One region of the Nonomuraea sp. NPDC050227 genome, then DNA from elsewhere that is predicted to be linked to it. Evidence: riboswitches for the same ligand, from Rfam matches in the RefSeq annotation. Region 1 holds a riboswitch; each other region holds the start of a gene.
The links. A riboswitch is a leader RNA that binds a small molecule or an ion and turns the genes downstream of it on or off. The one in region 1 is predicted to bind cyclic di-AMP.
Positions count from the first base shown of each region.

Region 2: linked by a shared signal. The riboswitch ahead of ACIBK9_RS48900 (hypothetical protein) and the one ahead of ACIBK9_RS21215 (CHAP domain-containing protein) in region 1 are both predicted to bind cyclic di-AMP.
Region 3: linked by a shared signal. The riboswitch ahead of ACIBK9_RS41135 (CHAP domain-containing protein) and the one ahead of ACIBK9_RS21215 (CHAP domain-containing protein) in region 1 are both predicted to bind cyclic di-AMP.

Region 1 covers NZ_JBITJF010000005.1:196,278-203,312, forward strand. Annotated here, with positions in the region: gene ACIBK9_RS21200 (Tm-1-like ATP-binding domain-containing protein) at 1-881, opposite strand, end outside; gene ACIBK9_RS21205 (nuclear transport factor 2 family protein) at 892-1,389, opposite strand; gene ACIBK9_RS21210 (TetR/AcrR family transcriptional regulator) at 1,487-2,035, shown strand; gene ACIBK9_RS21215 (CHAP domain-containing protein) at 2,145-2,864, opposite strand; cyclic di-AMP (ydaO/yuaA leader) riboswitch at 2,879-3,016, opposite strand; gene ACIBK9_RS21220 (luciferase family protein) at 3,277-3,624, opposite strand; gene ACIBK9_RS21225 (glycosyl hydrolase family 18 protein) at 3,867-5,825, shown strand; gene ACIBK9_RS21230 (PP2C family protein-serine/threonine phosphatase) at 6,030-7,035, shown strand, end outside.
Region 2 covers NZ_JBITJF010000018.1:174,783-181,817, reverse strand. Annotated here, with positions in the region: gene ACIBK9_RS48935 (ABC transporter permease) at 1-245, shown strand, start outside; gene ACIBK9_RS48930 (hypothetical protein) at 261-725, opposite strand; gene ACIBK9_RS48925 (DUF421 domain-containing protein) at 816-1,385, opposite strand; gene ACIBK9_RS48920 (rod shape-determining protein) at 1,382-2,377, opposite strand; gene ACIBK9_RS48915 (PadR family transcriptional regulator) at 2,462-2,959, opposite strand; gene ACIBK9_RS48910 (MDR family MFS transporter) at 3,016-4,470, shown strand; gene ACIBK9_RS48905 (DUF5302 domain-containing protein) at 4,518-4,718, shown strand; cyclic di-AMP (ydaO/yuaA leader) riboswitch at 4,884-5,018, shown strand; gene ACIBK9_RS48900 (hypothetical protein) at 5,194-5,901, shown strand; gene ACIBK9_RS48895 (alpha/beta hydrolase) at 5,956-6,831, shown strand; gene ACIBK9_RS48890 (hypothetical protein) at 6,874-7,035, opposite strand, start outside.
Region 3 covers NZ_JBITJF010000013.1:287,743-294,777, reverse strand. Annotated here, with positions in the region: gene ACIBK9_RS41150 (hypothetical protein) at 1-658, opposite strand, end outside; gene ACIBK9_RS41145 (aldo/keto reductase) at 756-1,577, shown strand; gene ACIBK9_RS41140 (Gfo/Idh/MocA family protein) at 1,597-2,550, shown strand; cyclic di-AMP (ydaO/yuaA leader) riboswitch at 2,668-2,805, shown strand; gene ACIBK9_RS41135 (CHAP domain-containing protein) at 2,819-3,514, shown strand; gene ACIBK9_RS41130 (class I SAM-dependent methyltransferase) at 3,569-4,387, opposite strand; gene ACIBK9_RS41125 (YciI family protein) at 4,543-4,980, shown strand; gene ACIBK9_RS41120 (RNA polymerase sigma factor) at 5,026-6,354, shown strand; gene ACIBK9_RS41115 (hypothetical protein) at 6,542-7,035, shown strand, end outside.

The sequences.
Region 1 (7,035 bases):
TCCGGCACGGTCTCCATCGGGCCGAAGTTGACCATGTCGACGGCGCCCAGGCTGACGACCTGCGGGATGCCGGCCCGCCCGGCGGCGGTCAGGCGGTCGGGGCCGGCCGACAACACGCCGCCGACGAGCTCGTCGGCCAGCTCGGTGGTGGTCAGGTCGAGCACCCCGGCGAAGTGGCCGCCGGCCGCCAGCGCCTCCATGGCCCGGCCGCCCGAGCCGGTGGCGTGGAAGACCAGCACCTCGTAGCCCAGGGACTCCAGCCGGGCCCGCGCGGCGTCGACGGCGGGCGTGGTGACGCCGAACATCGTGGCCGCGACCAGCGGTTTGTCCTCCCCGGACGGCTCGGCGCCGGCGTCGTAGGAGGCGGCCATCGCGCTGATCGCGGCGGCGGCGTTGGTCAGGATGCGGCGGGAGACGGAGTTGACGCCCGCGACGTCGACGACGCTGTACATGAGCGTCACGTCAGTCTCCCCGACGTAGGCCGAGACGTCGCCGCTGACCATGGTCGAGACGAGCAGCTTGGGCAGGCCGACGGGCAGCGCCCGCATGACGGCGGCGGCGATGGAGGAGCCGCCGCTGCCGCCGAGCGCGAGCACGCCGCTCAGCTCGCCGCGGGCGTGCAGGTCCTTGGCCAGGGCGGTGGCCCCGGCCGCCATGGCCGCGAGCGCGGCGCCGCGGTCGCCGGCGCTCCTGAGCCGGTCGAGGCCGGTGCCCGCGGCCCGCGCGACGGCCTCGGCGGGGACGTCGGCGGCCAGCGCCGGGGCGCCCATGACGCCGGTGTCCATGAGGACGACACCCTGGCCGGCCCGGATGATCAGGTCGCGGACGAGGGCGTACTCCTCCCCCTTGGTGTCGAGGGTGCCCAGCAGCAAGACCGCCATGTCAGACCTCCTACGATCGGCCTTCCGACCTTACCCCGGCGATCTCCGCGTGGCGGATGCCCAGCACGTCCACGCCGTGCTCGGACAGCGGGCGGGAGCCGAAGATGCGGCGTTCCTCCTCGGTGATGGCGACGTCGTTGATGCTGGCCTCCCGGCGGCGCATCAGCCCCGAGGCGTCGAACTCCCACTGCTCGTTGCCGTAGCTGCGCCACCACTGGCCGGCGGCGTCGCGGGACTCGTACTGGAAGCGGACGGCGATGCGGTCGCCGGTGACCGCCCACAGCTCCTTGCGCAGGGCGTAGTCCAGCTCGCGGGCCCACTTGCGGCGCAGGAACTCCGCGATCTCGGCGCGGCCGGTGACGAACTCGCCGCGGTTGCGCCACACGGAGTCCTCGGTGTAGGCGAGCGCGACACGGTCGGGGTCGCGGGTGTTCCAGGCGTCCTCGGCGGCCTGGACCTTGATCCGGGCGGTCTCCTCGGTGAACGGCGGGACGGGCGGGCGGGTCATGGGCTGTCCTCTCCGATCGAGAGAACGGGCGTTCTCCCGGGTTGTGCGCTAGCGTAGAGAACGATCGTTCTCCGCGGCAAGCACCTGGAGGGGTGTCATGGATCACGAGCAGCGGCTGCTGGACGCCGCGGGCGACCTGTTCTACCGCCGCGGCGTGCAGGCGGTCGGCATGGACGAGATCCGGGCCGCCTCCGGCGTCTCGCTGAAACGCCTCTACCAGTGTTTCCCGTCGAAGGAGGCGCTGGTCGTGGCCTATCTGCGGCGGCGCGACGAACGCTGGATGGCCTCGCTCACCGCGTACGTGGCCGACGCCGGCGACCGCATCCCGGCGGTCTTCGCGTGGCTGGAACGCTGGTTCGCCGAGGACGACTTCCGCGGCTGCGGGTTCGCCAACGCCTTCGCCGAGCTGGGCGCCGGTTCGGCCGCCGTCCGCGCGGCGGTGCGCGAGCACAAGGAGCGCCTGCGCGCCTACCTGCGCTCGCTCGCCGAGGAGGCGGGAGCCGGGGACCCCGGCCTGCTCGCCGAGCAGTTGCTCACCCTGATCGACGGCGCCACGGTCACCGCGATGATCTCCGAGGAGCCGGGCGCGGCCCGCTCGGCCGGGCAGGCCGCGGCGGTCCTGGTCCACCGGCACCGGCGGCCCTGAAACGCGAAAGAGCGCACTCCCCGTCCCGAAACGCGAAAGAGCGCACTCCCCGTCCCGAAACGCGAAAGAGCGCACTCCCCGCGGGGAGTGCGCTCTTCGCTTGGCAGGATCAGGCGGCGTACGACGGGTAGCCGTAGCCGACGACCTGGGAGGTCGGGCGGACGCGCTGCTCGACCTTGCCGTTGCCGGTGTTGCCCTCGATCGTGGAGATCGTGCCGTCGCCGTTGTCCTTGACGACGAAGCCGACGTGCTGGATGTCGCTCAGGCTCTTGCTGCCGCTCCAGGAGAAGAAGACGACGGCGCCCGGCTTGGCCTCGGTGCCCCAGCGGTTGTTGGCGGCGAACCACTTGGCGTGGGTCACGGTGTAGGCGTCCCAGCCGACCTGCGGGCGGGCGCCGGTCTGCTCGCCGACCCAGGAGACGAACATCGAGCACCAGGGGGCGTTCAGGTACATGGCGCGGTTGCCGCCGTCACGCGCGGCGGTCTCGGCGGCGCGCTGCGAGTCGGCGTACCACTTCTGGAACTTGGTGCCGCCGCCGTTGGCGTCCTCGGAGGTGCCGACCTGGGCGCGGGCCGTGGCCAGCACCTGGGCGGCGGTGACGTTGACCTTGCCCTTGGCGCTCTCGTCGGCGGCGCGGTGCTGCGCGACGAGCGGCTGGGCGGCCACGCCGGCGACCTTGGCGGTCTGGGTGGCGGTGTGGGCGGTGGCGTGGGTGGTGTCGGCGTTCACTGCCGCGTGCGTGCCGAGCACGCCGGCGACGGCGGTCGCGCCGAGAGCGATCTTGGCGAGGTCGAGCTTGAAGGCACGGTGAAGACGGTGCTTGGCCATGAGGGTGTTACTCCTTGAGCTTCCGTGCCGCTTGCCGGGTTAGCTGACGGGTTCGGGCGGGAAGCTGCCCTACGGCACCACGGTGCCGATTCACCCCATTGGACACATGGGTCCCCGGTTCCGCGCACAGGCGGATTCAGCGGTCTCTTGGTCAGGCAAAGGGCTGACGCATCGTCTTCCCGGGCCCGGGAAAGGGCCTGAAGGCATATGTGCGACGCCCGGATGCGGGGATTTCCGCATCGACTCTGTACAACACGGGTCCCGCTTGGGTAATTCCCAGGCAATGCCATCCCTACCTGGGACGACTCCCCGTTCGGCTGTGTACAACCAAGCTACCCGGCGAGTAATTCCCAGGCAAATGGAGGCAATGAATTCGACGCTGCGTGGGAGAAACGCTACGCACCGAATCGGTTCACGCCACGTGCGCCTTTATCGCCACACTCGTGAGCGCCAGCAACAATTCCAGATCGGGCTCGGCGTCGACCTGTACGGCGACCCAGGCGCGGTCGCGGCAGGCATGGACCTGGTCGCACGCCCGCAGGTGCGGCTCCAGGCGGCCGATGGCGGGGGCGGTGAGCCGTACGTGGATCTCGTCCCGGCCGGCCAGGCGCAGGATCTCGGTTCCGTGTACGGCGAAGGTGACCTGCTGACCGGTGCCGCTGACGTTCAGCGACGGCCAGGACCGTAACTCCGCGACCGCGCGGACCACGTAGGGCCCGCGTCGCGTGGGCGTCCGCCGCCAGGCGGAGATTCCTGCCACGCTCCAATGCTGAGCCACGGCTCACCCCGCCGTCAGCCCCCGTTCCTGAACCGTTATCCCCTCGTGAACGGGCGCGTCCGCGGTCTGACCGGCACGATTACGGACACCTGACCGATACGTATTGACGCTCCCCCAGGCAGAAGCTACCGTCGATTCACAACTTAAAGGAAACTTTCCTAATAGTTTCCCCAGAAGTCTCCCATCCCACTCCCCACACACCCCCCAACGGATGTCGGAGCGACATGAAACACACCATTCTGAGCAAGGTCCTGGCGGGAATGGCGGCGTTGGCCCTGCCCCTCACCGCGGCCGTGGCCGCCCCGGCGCTCGCCTCCGCCAGCACGGTGGCGTACGCGGCGGCCTGGGCCCCGTGGACCGCCTACACGGCGGGCACGGTCGTCACCTACAACGGCGTCGACTACGTCTGTCTCCAGGCGCACACCTCCCAGCCCGGCTGGGAGCCGCCGAACGTGGCGGCGCTGTGGAAGGTCTCCGGCGGCGGCGGCAGCGACACGACCGCGCCGTCCGTGCCGGGCAACCTGCGCTCGACCGGCGTCACGGACACGAGCGTGGCCCTGGCCTGGAACGCCTCCACCGACAACGTGGCCGTGACCGGCTACGAGGTCTACCGCGGCGGCACCCTGGTCACCACCGTCACGGGCACCACGTACAACGACACCGGCCTCACCGCGAACACGGCCTACAGCTACACCGTGCGCGCGCGTGACGCGGCCGGCAACCGTTCGGCCAACAGCAACCAGATCTCCGCGACGACCACCGGCGGCGGTGGCGGCGACGACAAGACCCCGCCGACGGTGCCCGGCAACCTGCGCTCGACCGGCGTCAGCAACAACAGCGTCTCGCTGGCCTGGAACGCCTCCACCGACAACGTGGCGGTCACCGGCTACGAGGTCTACCGCGGCGGCACCCTGGTCACCACCGTCACGGGCACGTCGTACAACGACACCGGCCTCAGCGCCAACACCTCCTACAACTACACCGTGCGGGCGCGTGACGCGGCGGGCAACCGCTCGGCCGACAGCAACCAGATCACCGCGACCACCACGGGCGGCGGCGGTGGCGGCGGCAACAAGGTGCTCGGCTACTTCGTCCAGTGGGGCATCTACCAGCGCGGCTACCACGTCAAGAACATCGACACCAGCGGCTCGGCGGCCAAGCTGACCCACATCAACTACGCGTTCGGCAACGTGCAGAACGGGCAGTGCACGATCGGCGACAGCTACGCCGACTACGACCGCTTCTACCAGGCGGGCGAGAGCGTCGACGGCGTCGCCGACACCTGGGACAACGGCGCGCTGCGCGGCAACTTCAACCAGCTGCGCAAGCTGAAGAAGAAGTACCCCAACCTGAAGGTGCTCTTCTCCTTCGGCGGCTGGACCTGGTCCGGCGGCTTCGGCCAGGCGGCGCAGAACCCGACGGCCTTCGCCGACTCCTGCTACAAGCTGGTGGAGGACCCCCGCTGGGCCGACGTCTTCGACGGCATCGACATCGACTGGGAGTACCCGAACGCCTGCGGCCTGACCTGTGACACCAGCGGCGCGGCGGCGTTCAAGAACGTGATGTCCGCGCTGCGCTCGCGCTTCGGCGCGAACAACCTGGTCACCGCGGCCATCACCGCCGACGGCAACGACGGCGGCAAGATCGACGCGGCCGACTACGGCGGCGCCGCCCAGTACGTCGACTGGTACAACGTCATGACGTACGACTTCTTCGGCGGCTGGGACGCGCAGGGCCCGACCGCCCCGCACTCCCCGCTCACCACCTGGGACAAGATCCCGATCCCCGGCTTCTACACCGACAACGCCATCCAGAAGCTCAAGAGCAAGGGCGTCCCGGCCGCCAAGCTGCTGCTCGGCATCGGCTTCTACGGCCGCGGCTGGACCGGCGTGACCCAGGCCGCGCCCGGCGGCACGGCGACCGGCCCGGCGCCCGGCACGTACGAGCAGGGCATCGAGGACTACAAGGTCATCAAGACCCGCTGCCCGTCCACCGGCACGGTCGCGGGCACGGCCTACGCCTACTGCGGCAACCAGTGGTGGAGCTACGACACGCCGAGCACCATCGGCGGCAAGATGAGCTACTCGAAGAACCAGGGCCTCGGCGGCGCGTTCTTCTGGGAGCTCAGCGGTGACACCACCAACGCCGAACTCCTCACGGCCATGAAGAACGGCCTCGGATAAGTTCCTCGGATAAGTTCGCACGTCAGGGGCCGGTCCCGGGTTTCGGGGCCGGCCCTTCGCCGTGCCCGGCGCGCCGCAGGAGGGAACACGGACGCCTTGGGAGAAGCTGGTCACCGGGGGTGAACGACGATTCTCTGGGGTGGCGGGCACAGGCGGCCCTTCTTCACGACACCGGTCTTCCTGGTCGGCCTGATCGGGATCACGGTGCTGGTGGTCGGGCTGGACAGGTTCACCGGCGGGGGCGCGGAGCTCGTGCCGGTGCTGATCTTCCTGCCCGCGATCGTGTCGGGGCTGGGCTCGGTGGTGCAGACGTCGATCGCGTCGGTGTGGGTGCTGGCGGTGGTGTCGGCCTCGGTCGCCTATTTGGGCGGCAGTCTGCGGACGAACCTGGAGGTCTCCGGCTTCACCGCGGCGTTCGGGCTGATGAGCGTGGTCGGCGCGAGCTACCGGATCCAGCGCGAGGAGGAGGTCCGCCGGTTGCGCTCGGCCGCCGCGGCGTTGCAGCGGCAGCTCGTCAGGCCGCTGCCGCTGCGCTCGCTCGACGTGGTCGTGGACGGCCTCTACCAGCCCATCGAGGAGGACACGATGGTGGGCGGCGACATGTACGAGGTGGCGCCGTCGCCGTACGGGACCCGGGTGATGATCGCCGACGTGCAGGGCAAGGGGCTGCCCGCGATCGGCGCCGCGCTGGCCGTGCTGGGCGCCTTCCGGGAGGCGGCCTACCGCGAGATCTCCCTCATGGGCGTGGCCGACGCCCTGGAGGACGCCGTGATCAGGCACAACAGGTTCGCCGCGCACACCGGCGAGCCCGAGCGGTTCGTCACCGCGCTGCTGCTGGACATCGGCCCGGAGCTGGAGGTGGACGCGGTCAACTGCGGGCACATCGCGCCGTACCTGATCCACGGCGGGAACGCCGGGCAGCTCTGGCTCGGCGAGCCGGAGGTGCCGCTCGGCCTGGCCGGGCTGGCGGGCGGGCCGCGGCACGGCGCGCGCTTCGCCTTCCCGCGCGGGGCCTCGCTGCTGCTGTGCACCGACGGCGTGACCGAGGCCCGCGATCGCGACGGCTCCTTCTACCCGCTGGAGCAACGGCTGCGCTCCTGGGCCCGCGACCCGCCGGCCAGGACCGTCGAGGCCCTGGCCGCCGACCTGAACGCCTTCACGCACGGGGCGCCGCGCGACGACATCGCGGTGCTCATCCTGCGCCGGACCG
Region 2 (7,035 bases), on a different contig from region 1:
AGATCCGCACCCAGTTCCTCGCCGAGTCGCTGCTGCTGTCCGCGCTGGGCGGCGCGGGCGGGATCCTGCTGGGGGCCGGCGTCACCGTCGCCTACGCCTTCTCCCGCGGGTGGCCGGCCGTGGTGCCCGCGTGGGCGACCGTGGGGGGCCTGGCGGCCACGCTGCTCATCGGCGCGGTGGCCGGGCTCTACCCGGCCGTGCGCGCCTCCCGGCTGTCGCCGACGGAGGCGCTGTCGGCGCCCTGAGACAAGCGCCCCGGGTCAGGACAGAGTGGACTCGGGGACGGGGGAGTAGCAGGTCGTCCTGCCGACGATCCTGACGTTCGGCCCGTCGAGCACGGTGAGCTCGAACGTCAGGTTCGTCCGGGGGTTGCGCACGACCGAGACGACAGGGGTCTCGTCACGCAGGTCGAGATCCTCGACGATCTGGTCGTAGCCCATGTCCTGGAGGGTGTGCAGCAGGCCGTCGGGGGCGTCGGCGGCCTCGCCCTCGGCCCGGACGAGCCGGCGCACCTGGCCGGGCACGCACGAGCGGTCTTCGGTCTCGTCGGAGCGGTCGGCCGGCGACACGCGCAGCGCGGCGCTGGTGAGCAGGGTGTCGGTGTCGGCGGTGAGCTGCCTGGCCGCCTCCTCGAAGGAGGACTGGCGGCCGGAGGTACAGGCTGCCGCGACCGCGACGCATACAAGCACCGCGGACATCACGACCGAGCGACCAGCCAGGCGCACGTTGGGACGATATCGGAGATCAATTCCGGGCGCAGGGGGATTAACGCAATATTAATGGCCGATATCAAAAGGCAATCCGGCCGCGCATTCTCAGGAGGGGCCGGTTCTCAGCTCGTCCAGCTTGCGTTCGATGCGGTCGAGGCGCCGGCACAGGTCCTCCAGGTCACCGCGTTCGGCTCCCTCCTCCTCGGGACGCAGGTGAACCAGGAGCGAGCCGCCGGGCTCCAGGCGTACCAGGTCGGTGTCGGTGACGCTCTCGGCCCCCCGGAGCTGGAGCATCACGTTGAGGTCGGCCTGCCGGACGCCCATCCGGCGCAGCGCCGAGGGGATGAAGTGCCCGTCGCGGGCCAGGACGACCGCCGTGCCCTCGAACGCCCTGCCGACCGAGGGCACGGTCGCCGCCAGCCGCACCACGACCGAGTTGACCGCCACCAGGATCACCACGCCCACCAGGCCGCCGATCAGCGAGTTGTCCGGGCCGATGATCGCGTTCTGCACGACGTTGCTCATCAGCAGCATGACCACGAAGTCGAAGTTGTTGAGCTGCGCGATGCCGCGTTTGCCGGTGATGCGGAGCAGCACGGCGATCGTCACGTAGACGGCGATCGTCCTGACGGTCTTGTCGGCGACGGAGACCCCCAGGTCGAACAGGTCGCTCACCGGCGCCTCAGCTTGGCGATCAGCCCCAGGTCCTCCACGCAGCGTCCGAGCCCCAGGGCCACCGAGTCGCTGGGCCGCTCCGCGCGCCGCACCGGCATGGACAGCCCCTCCTGCAGCCGCCGGCGCAGGCCGGGCAGCAACGCGCCGCCGCCGACCAGCACCATTCCGCGCTCGCCCAGGTCGGCGGTCAGCTCGGGAGGGCAGCGTTCCATGGTGTGCTCCGCGGCCCGCACGATGTGCTCGACCGGCTGGACGGCCGCCTCGCGGACGCGCGCCGCGGGCAGCGCCACCGCGCGCTCCTCGCCGGTGCCGGAGTCCCTGCCGCGGATCAGCACGTTCCCGGTCGGCTCCCGCGTCGCGCGCAGCTTGGCCGACTCGGCCTCCCGCTCGTCGGCCAGCAGGCCGTGCTCGTCCTCGACCAGGCGGGCGACCGCGCGGGTCACGGCGTTCCCGCCGCCGCGCACGGTCCCGGCGGCGACCACGGCCCCGCAGGAGAGCACGGCGACCCTGGTGGCGTCCCGGCCGATGTCGACGACCATGTGCCCGGTGCCGTCGCGGACCGGCAGGCCCGCGCCGAGCGCGGCCGCGATCGCGTGCTTGACCAGCAGGATCCCGCGGGCCTCCGCCTCGAAGCCGGCGTCGCGCAGCGCCACCCGCTCGATCGGCGTGAACTCGTCGGGCACGGCCATCACCAGGCGCGGCCGGGGGAACGGGTGCCGGTGCACCTTGCGCAGGAAGTGCCTGATCATGCGCCGGGCGAGCTCGCCGTCCTGGGGCAGGCCGTCGCTGATCGGCCAGTACGTCTCGCCGTCCGTGCCGTCGGCGCCGTCCGCGCCGTCCAGGGCCTCGGCGCCGAAGCGGACGACCCTGCCCGTCTGCCTGTCGCGCAGGACGACCGACGGCTCGTCCAGCACGATGCCCCTGCCCTTGGCGTAGATCCTCGTGCCGGCCGCGCCGAGGTCGATCGCCAGGTCACGACCCAGGAGGCTCATCGCCGTACTGGGAGGTTGAGCATCATGCCTGGGTGTATATCCGGCGCTTCTCCAACGCAACACCAGGAACCGCAGAGTTCCGTTTTACCCTTCGCGCCGCAGGGCGGCCAGGGTCTCGTCGGCCCACTCGATGCCGGAGCGCGCCTGGTGCAGGCCGAGGGACAGCGCGTACTGGCCGAACAGGCCCCCGGGCCGGCAGTCGAGCGTCGCGAGGCGGGCCTGGAAGTGGGCCTTGATGCGCTCGACCACGGCGACGGCCTGCCCGGTGTCGAGCAGGGCCAGCAGGAACGCCTGGAGGGCGGTCTCGCTGCGCACGGTCGCCGACGGGTCGTGGCCGACCAGCCACTCGGTGACCAGCGCGCGGCCCTCGGCGGTGATGGCGTAGATCTTGCGGCCCCGGGCGCCCTCGTGCTCGACCGTCACCAGGCCGTCGGCGGCCATCTTGACCAGTTCCGGATAGATCTGCGTGTGCCCCGCCTGCCAGACGTGGTTGAGCGAGTGCTCGAACTTCTTGGCCAGGTCGTAGCCGCTGGCCGGGCCTTTGGTGGCGAGCAGGCCGAGGAGCGCGATCCGCAGGGACATGCCCGCCAGCATAGCGAAGGCTTGACATGTCAGCTCTTACATATCAATCTTCACCTGTGACTAATGACATGAAGACCAAGGGCAACGGGCTGGTGTTGCTGGCGGTGCTCGGCGGGATGTTCCTGGCGATGCTCGACCAGACGATCGTCGGCACCGCGCTGCCCCGCATCACCGGCGAGCTGGGCGGCACCCGGCTCTACACCTGGGTGGTCACGGCCTATCTGCTCACCTCCACCGTCACCGTGCCGCTGTACGGCAGGCTGTCCGACCAGCACGGCAGGAAGCCGCTGCTGCTCGTCGGGATGTCGGTGTTCGTCGTCGGATCGGCGTTGTGCGGGCTCGCCCAGGACATGACCCAGCTCATCGCCTTCCGCGCCGTGCAGGGGCTGGGCGCGGGCGCGTTGCTGCCGCTGTCGCTGGCCCTGGTGATGGAGATGTTCCCGCCCGGACGCAACGGCGCCCGCGTGCAGGGCGCACTCGGCGGCGTGATGGCGTTGACGTACCTGGCCGGGCCCTTCCTGGGCGGGTTGTTCACCGACCACGCGAGCTGGCGGTGGGCCTTCTACGTGAACGTGCCGCTCGGGATCGTGCTGATCGCGATCGTGGTGCTGCGGCTGCCGTTCCGTCCGGGCACCGGCGGCGGGGGCCGGCCGGACTACGCGGGCATCGCGGTGTTCAGCGTGGCCATCAGCGCCCTGCTGCTCGGCCTGACCGAGAAGGGCCTGGACGGCAACTCCTGGACCTCCCCGCCCGTGGCCGGGCCGATCCTGCTGGGGCTGGTCCTGCTGGCCGCGTTCGTGCTGGTCGAGCTGCGGGCGGCGAACCCGGTCATGCCGATGCACCTGTTCCGGGACCGCACGTACACGCTGGTCAACGCGACCTCGTTCTTCACCGCCTTCTGCATGTACGCCGGCGTGGTGTTCCTGCCGCGCTACTTCCAGCAGGCGCTGGGCGTCAGCGCCACCGAGTCCGGGCTGAGGATCTACCCGATGACGCTGGCGATGGTGGCGGGCAGCGCGCTCATGGGCACGCTGATGTCCAGGACGCGCACGTACAAGCCGTGGCTGGTCGGGGCGCCGTTCCTGCTGGTGGCCGGCAGCCTGCTCTGCCTGAACCTCACCGTGCGCACCGACGGCCTGCTGCTGGCCGGGTGGATGGCACTGCTCGGGCTCGGCATGGGGCCGATGTTGTCGGGGCTGACCGTGGCCGTGCAGCAGGCCGTCGCGCCGCGGTACATCGGCACGGCCTCGGCCAACCTCACCTTCTTCCGGCAGATCGGCGGCTCGGTGGCGCTGGCGCTGGCCGGCACCGCGTACACGTCGGTCATCACCACGGACGCGCCGGTCCACGGGCTCGCGGCCGCGCACGCCTCGGCGGCGGCCGTGGTCATCCCGTCGCTGGGCGTGGCGGGCGCGGTGATCGCCCTGGTCGCGCTGGTCATGATGCCCGGCAGGCGGCTGGAGCAGGCGCCCGCGGCGGAAAGCAGAGTGGAGGCCGGTTTCGCGTCGTAAGCGACGTCGTGCGAAGCTGTGGATGTCCCCAGAACCAGGAGGTCCTCATGGCGGAAACACCGGAGCCGGAAGTCAGCGAGACTCCCGAGGACGAGATGAAGCGCAAGTTCCGCGAGGCGTTGGAACGCAAGCGCGGGCAGCAGGCCGACTCGGCCGCGGGTGGCAGGGGCGTGGACCCGTCGAAGATCCACGGGGCGCACGGTCCGGCAGCGAGTAAAAGATCCTTCAGGCGCAAGAGCGGCGGCTGAAAGGTCCGATTTAGCAGGGGGTACGGCATGCCGTGCCCCCTTTCTCTTTACCTCGATAGGTAGATCTTTACCCGGTTCATGACGATTCGTTTGTATTTGTCCGAATCTCTGGGTACCGTCTTAACCAATTACCAGCTGGTGGCGTAGTCCCTACCAGGAGAGGGACGACAGCTGGCGCCGAATCCCGACTTGTCGGGAACCGGGGACCCATCTCATTGGGGTGAATCCGGCCATGTGCCGGTAGGGCATCTCCACGCCCGAACCCGTCAGCTAACCCGGTAGGCGAGATGGAGAGGACTTCACGCATGTACCACCTCGTCGTACCCCCGGACAGTGTAGTGACGACCGCCTGCTGAGCGGTCTCTTCCCTGACTTCCCCCACGCGCCGCGTAACCACCTTTTCGGCGCTCTGCCCGGTTACGCACCGTAGTCACGCGCGTTCCCCCTGTCCCCTCGCGAAGGACTTCACTGCTTCATGTCTCGATTTGGCCTGCGCTCTCTCGCCCTGCTGTCCGTGTCCGCCATGGGCGCGCTGACGATCTCCGCCACCGGCGCCCACGCCGACACCGGCGACGACCAGAAGATCCTGCTCAAGGGTTCCACGAAGGCCTCCTACTTCTGGGACGACTCCTCCGGCCGGGCCGGCGACACCGGCCTCCCCGCCAGCGGCAAGCCCATGCAGAAGGGCCTGGCCGCCAGCCCGAGCTGGCCCCTCATGACCGAGGGTTACGTGACCTACAACGGCAAGAAGATGCCGTTCTTCGTGGGCGACCGCGGCCCCGGCGAGCCCTCCAGCCGTGGCGTCATGCTCGACCTCGACGCCAAGACCTTCGCCGAGCTGACCGGCGGCACCTTCAACCCCGACACGCTCGGCGTGGACGGCAACGGCGGCCAGGGCCACATCAAGATCGACTACGTCATCACCAAGTGGGGCGACGGCAAGGGCAAGAAGAACTACCCCGTGGCCTTCTCCACCGGCGCGTGGGGCAGGTTCGACGACAACCCGGCCGAGCCTCCCAAGGTGCTGGCCGACAAGCCCGCCGAGGACGCGGCCGGTTCCGCCGGCGGCCAGGTCGGGAAGACCGTCGCGATGGGCGGCACCGTCATGGCCGGCGTGCTCGTGCTGGCCGGCGGCGGCGTGGTGCTCGGCGGCGAGCGCCTGCGCAAGCTCCTCAACGACTGATCTCCGGACAGACCGCTCTTTACGCCTCGCGACCAGAATGACATTCTGGTCGCTGTGATCCAGCGCGCAGCCGCCAACGGCATCGAGATCGCCTACGAGAGCTTCGGCTCACCCGCGGGCAGGCCCCTGCTGCTCATCATGGGACTCGGCGCCCAGCTCATCCACTGGGACGACGAGTTCTGCGAACTCCTGGCCGAGCAGGGCCACCACGTCGTCAGGTTCGACAACCGCGACGCGGGCCTGTCCACCCATCTCCACGACGAGGGCGTGCCCGCATGGGGCGCGCCCTCGCCGTACGTGCTGGACGACCTGGCCGACGACAGCGCCGGGCTCATGGACGTCCTGGGCCTGCCCGCCGCGCACGTCGTCGGCGCCTCGATGGGCGGGATGATCGCCCAGGCGCTGGCCATCCGGCACCCGGCCCGCGTGCTGAGCCTGACCTCGATCATGTCCACGCCCGGCCCGCAGGCGGCCCCGCCGACCGAGGCGGCCGCCGCGGTGCTCTTCGCCAAGCCCGCGACCGACCGCGAGGGGGTCGTCGCCGGCGCGCTGACGACCTGGGCCGTGCTCGGGTCCCCCGGCTGGGAGCTGGACCGCGAACGCGTCACCAGGCTGGCCGGGCTCGCCTTCGACCGCTGCCACGACCCGGCCGGCACGGCCCGCCAGCTCGCCGCCATCATGGCCTCCGGCGACCGCACGTCCGCGCTGGGCGGGCTGAAGGTGCCGGCGCTGGTCATCCACGGCGAGGACGACCAGCTCGTGCCGCTCGCCGGCGGGCGGGCCACGGCCGCCGCCATCCCGGGCGCCCGCCTGGTCACCTACCCCGGCATGGGCCACGACCTGCCCCGCGCCCTCTGGCCCGCGATCGTCGCCGAGATCACCGCCCACACCGGCTCCGCGACGCCCGCCCGGCCCGAGCCCGCCGCGTGACCCGCCGCATGACTCGCCGCGGAGCCTCGCTGCGCGGGCCGGTCAGAGCTCCAGCTTCTCCTCGATGACCTTGAGCATGTGCCGGGCCAGGGCCAGGTTGGCCCGGTTGCGGTCGAGGGCGAGGTAGAGGAACAGGCCCTTGCCGCTGCGGCCGGTCAGCGGGCGGATGATGTGGTACTGGGCGGTCAGCGTGATCAGGATGTC
Region 3 (7,035 bases), on a different contig from region 1:
GCTCGCGTCCGGCCAGGTCGGTCAGCCAGCGCAGGTAGTGGTCGCGGTGGACCAGGCCGTTGCGGACCAGGGACGTGCCGAGGACGACCGTCCGCTCGGCGGGCCCCTGGGCGCTCGGCGGCTGGGCGCGCAGCCAGGCGAAGTCGTGGCGGACGAGGTCCACGCCCGCCCCCCGGACGGCGGCGACCAGCTCGTCGGGGACGGGCAGGGCGGTGAAGACCGACACCCGGCTCATCCGCAGCCGCAGCGCGGCGGCCAGGCCGAGCAGGGCGCGCGCCCGCGAGGGGGTCGCCCGCGCCCGCAGCAGCGGCCGGAACGGCCCGGCGGCCAGCAGTTCGAGCAGCCTGAGCGTGGCCAGGCCGTCGTCCACGACGACGATGTGGCCGGGGTCGGAGGTCAGCCAGCGCATCTGGACCTTGCCGGAGAACGCGTCGCCCACGGCCTGGACGCGGCGCGGCATGCGCTCGCGCGGCTCGTCCAGCACCAGGCCGGCGGGCAGGTCGAGGCGGCGCAGCTCCTTGCGGGTGGCGCGCAGCGGACGCAGGCCGGCGCGCGGCACGACCACGGTGTCCGGGCCGAGCAGCCCGGCATGGTGGGCCTCGACGGCGCACAGCATCTGGAGCGGAGACTCCACCCAGGCCGACGCCTGTCTGACCACTCTGTTTCCCCCAGCCGGTGGATGGCCTTGCACGACCCGCCTCAAGGTAGCCCGGCCTGCTTAAGCCGCAAGAAACGACACGTGAACAATGGAGGGTATGAACTCGCTGATGCTCAACACCGACGGTGTGCAGATACCACAGCTCGGCTTCGGCGTCTGGCAGGTCTCTGCCGACGACGCCGAGCACGCGGTGACGGCCGCGCTGCGCGCCGGATACCGGCACGTCGACACCGCCGCCGCCTACGAGAACGAGGAGGGCGTCGGCCGGGCCGTGCGCGCCGCCGGGGTGCCACGGGAGAAGGTGTTCGTCACCACCAAGCTGTGGAACGGCGACCACGGGCGCGCCGAGCAGGCCTTCGACGAGAGCCTGGCCCGCCTGGGCCTCGACTACGTAGATCTTTTCCTGATCCACTGGCCGGTCCCGGAGCAGGACAGGTACGTGCAGGCCTGGCGGGGACTGGAGAAGATCTACCGGGACGGCCGGGCCAAGGCCATCGGGGTCTCCAACTTCACGATCGCCACCCTGACCCGGTTGATGGAGGAGACCGACATCACGCCGTCGATCAACCAGATCGAGCTCCACCCGTACTTCCAGCAGCGCGAGATGCGGGCCTTCCACGAGGCCAACGGCATCCTGACCGAGGCGTGGAGCCCGCTCGGGCAGGGCAAGGGGCTGCTGGCCGACCCGGCGCTGCGCGTGCTGTCGGAGAAGTACGGCAAGACGCCCGCCCAGATCGTGCTCCGCTGGCACCTGCAGCTCGGCAACGTGGTGATCCCCAAGTCGGTCACGCCGTCGCGGATCGAGGAGAACATCGACGTGTTCGACTTCATCCTCGACACCGAGGACATGGCGGCCATCGGCGCGATGAACGCGGGGCGGCGGATCGGGCCCGACCCCGACTCGTTCAACCTGACCTGAGCGCTCTACGATCTCGGTCGTGCGAGATTTCACCTGGGGAATAGCGGCGACCGGCGGCATCGCGCGTACCGTGGGGGCGGCCATCGTGGCCGAGCCCGGCATGCGGGTGGCCGCCGTCGGCTCGCGGAGCCCGCTCAGGGCGCGGGCGCTGGCCGACGAGCTGGGCGCGGAGTCGGCCTACGGCTCCTACGAGGCCCTGTGCGCCGATCCGGCCGTAGACGCGATCTACGTCGCCACGCCGCACGCCCAGCACCTGGAGGTGGCCGAGGCGGCCATCGCGGCGGGCAAGTCGGTGCTGTGCGAGAAGCCGCTGGCGGCCGACGTGGCCGACGCCGAGCGCATGGTGGCGCTGGCCCGCGCGGCCGGGGTCTTCCTCATGGAGGCCATGTGGATGCGCTTCAACCCGCTCATCCAGCGGGTGGCGGCCGATCCGCGCTTCGGCGAGATCCGGTCGGTGCGGGCCTCGTTCGGCTTCGCGCTGCCCTACGACCCCGCCCATCGGCTGTGGGCGCCGGAGCTGGGCGGCGGGGCCCTGCTCGACCTGGGGATCTACCCGTTCGGGCTGGCCCAGCTGCTGCTCGGCATGCCCGCGGAGCTGCGCATGGCCGGCTCGCTGGCGCCCAGCGGCGTCGACGCCGAGGCCGGCGGGCTGCTGCTGTACCCCGACGGTCGGCGGGCCCTGGTGGACGTGTCGCTGCTGGCACATCACGCCAACGACGCGAGCGTGGTGGGCACGTCGATGCGGGCTGACATCCTGGCGCCGTTCTGGGCGCCGCGGCGGGTGTTGCTGTCGGGGCCGTCGATGGAGACGGAGGAGCTGGTGCTCGACCCGGCCGACAACGGGTACGCGGGCGAGCTGCGCGAGGTGCGCGCGGCCACGATCGAGGGCCGCACGGAGAGCGAGATCATGCCGCTTGACGAATCCCTTGCCATGATGGGGCTTCTGGCCGAAGCACGGGCCCAACTCTCCTAGCTGGACCTTTAGCCACTTGCCTAGCTCTTGCCCGATGTATTACCTTGTGGGGCATCTCGCGGCAGACGTCCGGTTTGTCCGGCTTTGTCCAACCATCGCAAGACATTTCACAGGATCGTCCTGTGACCGCTGAATCCGCCTTCGGGCGGAACCGGGGACCCACGTCCTTTGGGGTGAATCGGCACTTCGGTGCCGTAGGGCAGCTTCCACGTCCGAACCCGTCAGCTAACCCGGTAAGCGGCATGGAAGCAAGGAGTCAATGCCCTCGATGGCCACGCACCGTCCCATCCGTGCCCCGAAGATCACCTACGCCCACGCCGCGCTCGGCGCGGCCATCCTCGCCTCCGCCATCGGCGCCCACGCCACCGCCGCCGCCGCCGACAGCGCCGGCCCGGCCGCCGCGGCCGGGCACTCGGCCGTCGCGCCACAGGCCGCCGCCCAGACCCGCAAGGCGGAGGAGACCCAGGTCAACGTCACCGCCCAGCAGGTCCTGGCGTTGGCCAAGGCCCAGGTCGGCACCTCCGAGAACGCCTACGGCGGCGGCACCAAGTTCCAGAAGTGGTACGCCGACTCCAAGCGCGCCGCCGAGACCATCGCCCGCGACGGCGGCACCCGCGCCATGTACCTGAACGCCCCCTGGTGCTCGATCTTCGTCTCCTGGGTCGGCGAGCAGACCGGCGCCCGCCCGCAGGTCGGCTGGGACGCCTGGACCGTGGCCCACGCCAAGTGGTTCGCCGCCAACGACCGCTGGGGAGCCGAGGCCAGGCCCGGCGCGGTGGTCTTCTTCTCCTGGGGCGGCAGCAAGAGCCTGGACGCCATCCAGCACGTCGGCTTCGTCGTCAAGGACAACGGCGACGGCACGATCTCCACGATCGAGGGCAACACCGGCAACGGCAAGGTCGAGGAGCGCGTCCGTCCTAAGTCGCAGGTCGTCGGCTACGGATACCCGCAGTACGCGAGCTGACCTCCGCCCGCTCCGAGCGCGCGTCCCGCACGAGGGACGCGCGCTCGCCGCGTCTCAGGGCCGGACCGCCGCCAGCGAGTAGAGGATCGGCAGGTGCGAGTCCCCGAACGGGAACCGGTACCGGCCGTCCGCGCCCTCGGGCAGCAGGCCGCGCGGGTCGAGGTCGGTCTCGACGTGCTCGCCCAGCTCGGCCACCGTGAACCCGGCCCGCGCCGCCGCCGTGACGATCTCGCCCACCGAGTACGGGTACTCCACCGCCTCGTGGGTCCCGATCACCACCGCGGCGTCGGCGTACGTGCCGGTCACCGTCTCCCGGTGGGCCTGGCCGCCGCCGTAGGGCCAGTCGGCCACCAGCGGGTCGAGCGAGGCCACCGTCTGGTAGGCCGGATGCAGGTCGACCAGCACCAGCCGCCCGCCGGGCCGCAGCGCCATGGCCGCGCCGCGCATCCAGGCGTCCAGGTCGCCGATCCAGCACAACACGCCGTACGTGGCCACCGCCACGTCGAAGCCGCCGGCCAGCTCCGCCGGCAGCCGCTGCGTGTCGGCCTCCACGAACGTGGCCGCCAGCCCGGCCCTGGCCGCCAGGTCGCGGGCGCGCGCGACCGCCACCGGGGAGAAGTCGACGCCGGTCACCCGCGCTCCGAGACGCGCCCAGCTCAGCGTGTCCAGGCCGAAGTGGCACTGCAGGTGGAGCAGGTCCCGGCCGGCGACGTCGCCGGCCAGGCGGCGTTCGAGCGGGTAGAGGGTCTGCCGGCCGGCGAGGAAGGCGTCGACGTCGTAGAACCGGTCGGCCGAGGTGGAGCCGTGGACGCGGGCGCGCTCGTCCCACAGGGCCCGGTTGGGGACGGGGGCGTCTGGTGCGGGTTGGGGCATGGGGCGAGGATGGCACATCGGCCATCCGCCCGCACGACCGGTACGGTGCCCTGGAAGCGGACGGTCCGCGCCCGCGTGTCGATCCGGCCGGCGCCCGTTCGACGCTTCGGCGAGGCCGGCTCCGCCCGGGGGCCGCGGAGGGAAGGGACGGCAGGATGAAATTCATGATCGTCGGCAAGGCCAACGGGGAGACCGAGGCCGGGGCGCTGCCCAGCCAGGAGCTCGTCGACAACATGCACGCCTACAACGAGGCGCTGGCCAAGGCGGGGGTGCTGCTGGCCGCCGAAGGGCTCTACCCGAGCTCGCAAGGCGCGCAGATCGCCTACAGCGGCGGCCGGGCCACGGTGATCGACGGCCCGTTCGCCGAGGCCAAGGAGCTGATCGCGGGGTTCTGGCTGATCCAGGTGAAGTCCAGGGAGGAGGCTCTGGAATGGGCCATGCGCGTGCCCGTCCCCGAGGGCTATGACGGGATCGGCCTGGACGTGTGGCGGGTGTACGACGCCTCCGACGCGCCCGACGCGGCCTCCTCCGACCCGGCGGAGGTCGAGCGGGAGAGGGCCATGCGCCGGCGTCTGGGCGGGCGGGAGAGCTGACCTCGGCTTGCGGACCCCGGACGGTGCTGGTGTCATGAGCCGGTGATGGCTTCCGACACCCACCGGGCGATCGAGGCGGTCTGGCGGATCGAGGCGCCCCGGCTCATCGCCGGCCTGGCCGGGCTGGTCCGCGACGTCGGCCTGGCCGAGGAGCTGGCCCAGGACGCACTGGTCGCGGCCCTGGAGCAGTGGCCGGAATCGGGCGTGCCACGCAACCCGGGCGCCTGGCTGATGACGGTGTCCAAGCGCCGCGCCGTCGACCTGATCCGCAGGAACGAGCGGATGTCCCGCAACCTGGCCGAGCTGGGCCACCGGCTGGAGACCGCCGGGGAGCCGCCCGAGCCCGACGAGATCGAGGACGACCTGCTGCGGCTGGTCTTCACCGCCTGCCATCCGGCGCTGTCGATGGAGGCCCGGGTGGCCCTGACGCTGCGGGTGCTCGGCGGCCTGAGCACCGACGAGATCGCCCGCGCGTTCATGGTGCCCGAACCGACCGCCGCCCAGCGGATCGTGCGGGCCAAGCGCACCCTGGCCGACCGGAAGGTCCCGTTCGAGGTGCCGCAGGGCGCCGAGCTGGCCGGACGCCTGTCGTCCGTGCTGGAGGTCATCTACCTGATCTTCAACGAGGGGTACTCGGCGACCGCGGGCGACGACTGGATGCGGCCCGGCCTGTGCGAGGACGCGCTGCGGCTGGGCCGGGTGCTGGCCGGGCTGATGCCCGCCGAACCCGAGGTGCACGGGCTGGTCGCGCTCATGGAGATCCAGGCGTCCAGGGCGGCGGCCCGGGTGGGGCCGTCCGGGGAGCCGGTGCTGCTGCTGGAACAGGACCGCACCCGGTGGGACCGGCTGCTCATCGGCCGCGGGCTGGCGGCCCTGGCCCGAGCCGAGAGCCTGACCGAGGAACGGGCCGCGAGCCTGGCCGAGAAGCGAACCAAGGGCCTGGCCGAGGAGCGTGCGGAGAGCTTGGCCGAGGAACGGGCCGAGGAGCGGGTGGGCGCGGCGGGGCCGTACACGCTGCAGGCCGCGATCGCGGCCTGCCACGCCCGCGCGTTCGACCCCGGCGACACCGACTGGGTGCGCATCGCGAGCCTGTACGAGTCGCTGGCCCGGCTGGCCCGCTCCCCCGTCGTCGAGCTCAACCGCGCGGTGGCGCTGTCGATGGCCTACGGCCCGGCGGTGGGCCTCGACCTGCTCGACCAGATCGTGGACGAGCCGGCGCTCAAGGGTTACCACTTGCTGCCGAGCGTCCGCGGCGACCTGCTGTTCCGGCTGGGCCGGCGCGGCGAGGCGCGGGCCGAGTTCGAACGGGCGGCCTCGATGACCCGCAACTCCCGCGAGCGCGCCCTGCTCCACGAACGCGCCGCCGCCTGCTGAGGCCCGCATCAGGCTGAGGCCGGACGCTGTGGCGGGCACTCTGCCGACCGCCGTGCCAACCGCTGGGCCTACCGCTGGGCCGGGCCCTTACAGACCGCGCGAATAGGGCTTGGGGCGGAGGGCGCAAGTGGCTACGTGCCTCGGCTGTCGATCATCATCGTGACCAGGCTGGACCTATGCTGAGCCAATGACCGACAACGGCGCCCCCACGAGAAGCTCGGGCGCTGAAGAGCCTGGCGTTGACGCGAAACTGCCCGCGACCGTGCGTATCGCCGGGGTTGTGTTGAGAAGGATGGAGAGCCCTCCATCGCTGGCCTGCTGGACCGGTTACTTCCCGGAGCCGACAGGCGCGGTCGAGACCGGGATGAGTCTGGTGATCGAGCCAGCCGCCCCGCCAGAAGAGGCCACCCTCCATTTCGCTCACGACGTCGTGAGCCACTTCGATGTGTTCGTCGACCGAGCTTTGGAGTACTGCCGCACCCGACTCCGGGAATCGCACTTCGAACTCACCACTGAGGAACTGAGCTGGCTCGACCTTCCGGAGTTGCCACTGGCAGTTCCCGAAGCAACCGTGTGGGCCGACCGAACCTGGGCAATCCGTTTCACGGAGAGCAGGCTCCGAATGGCGGACCCCTACGGAATCCTCGTGACGTTCAACGGAAGGCAGCCTGTCGCCGTCGA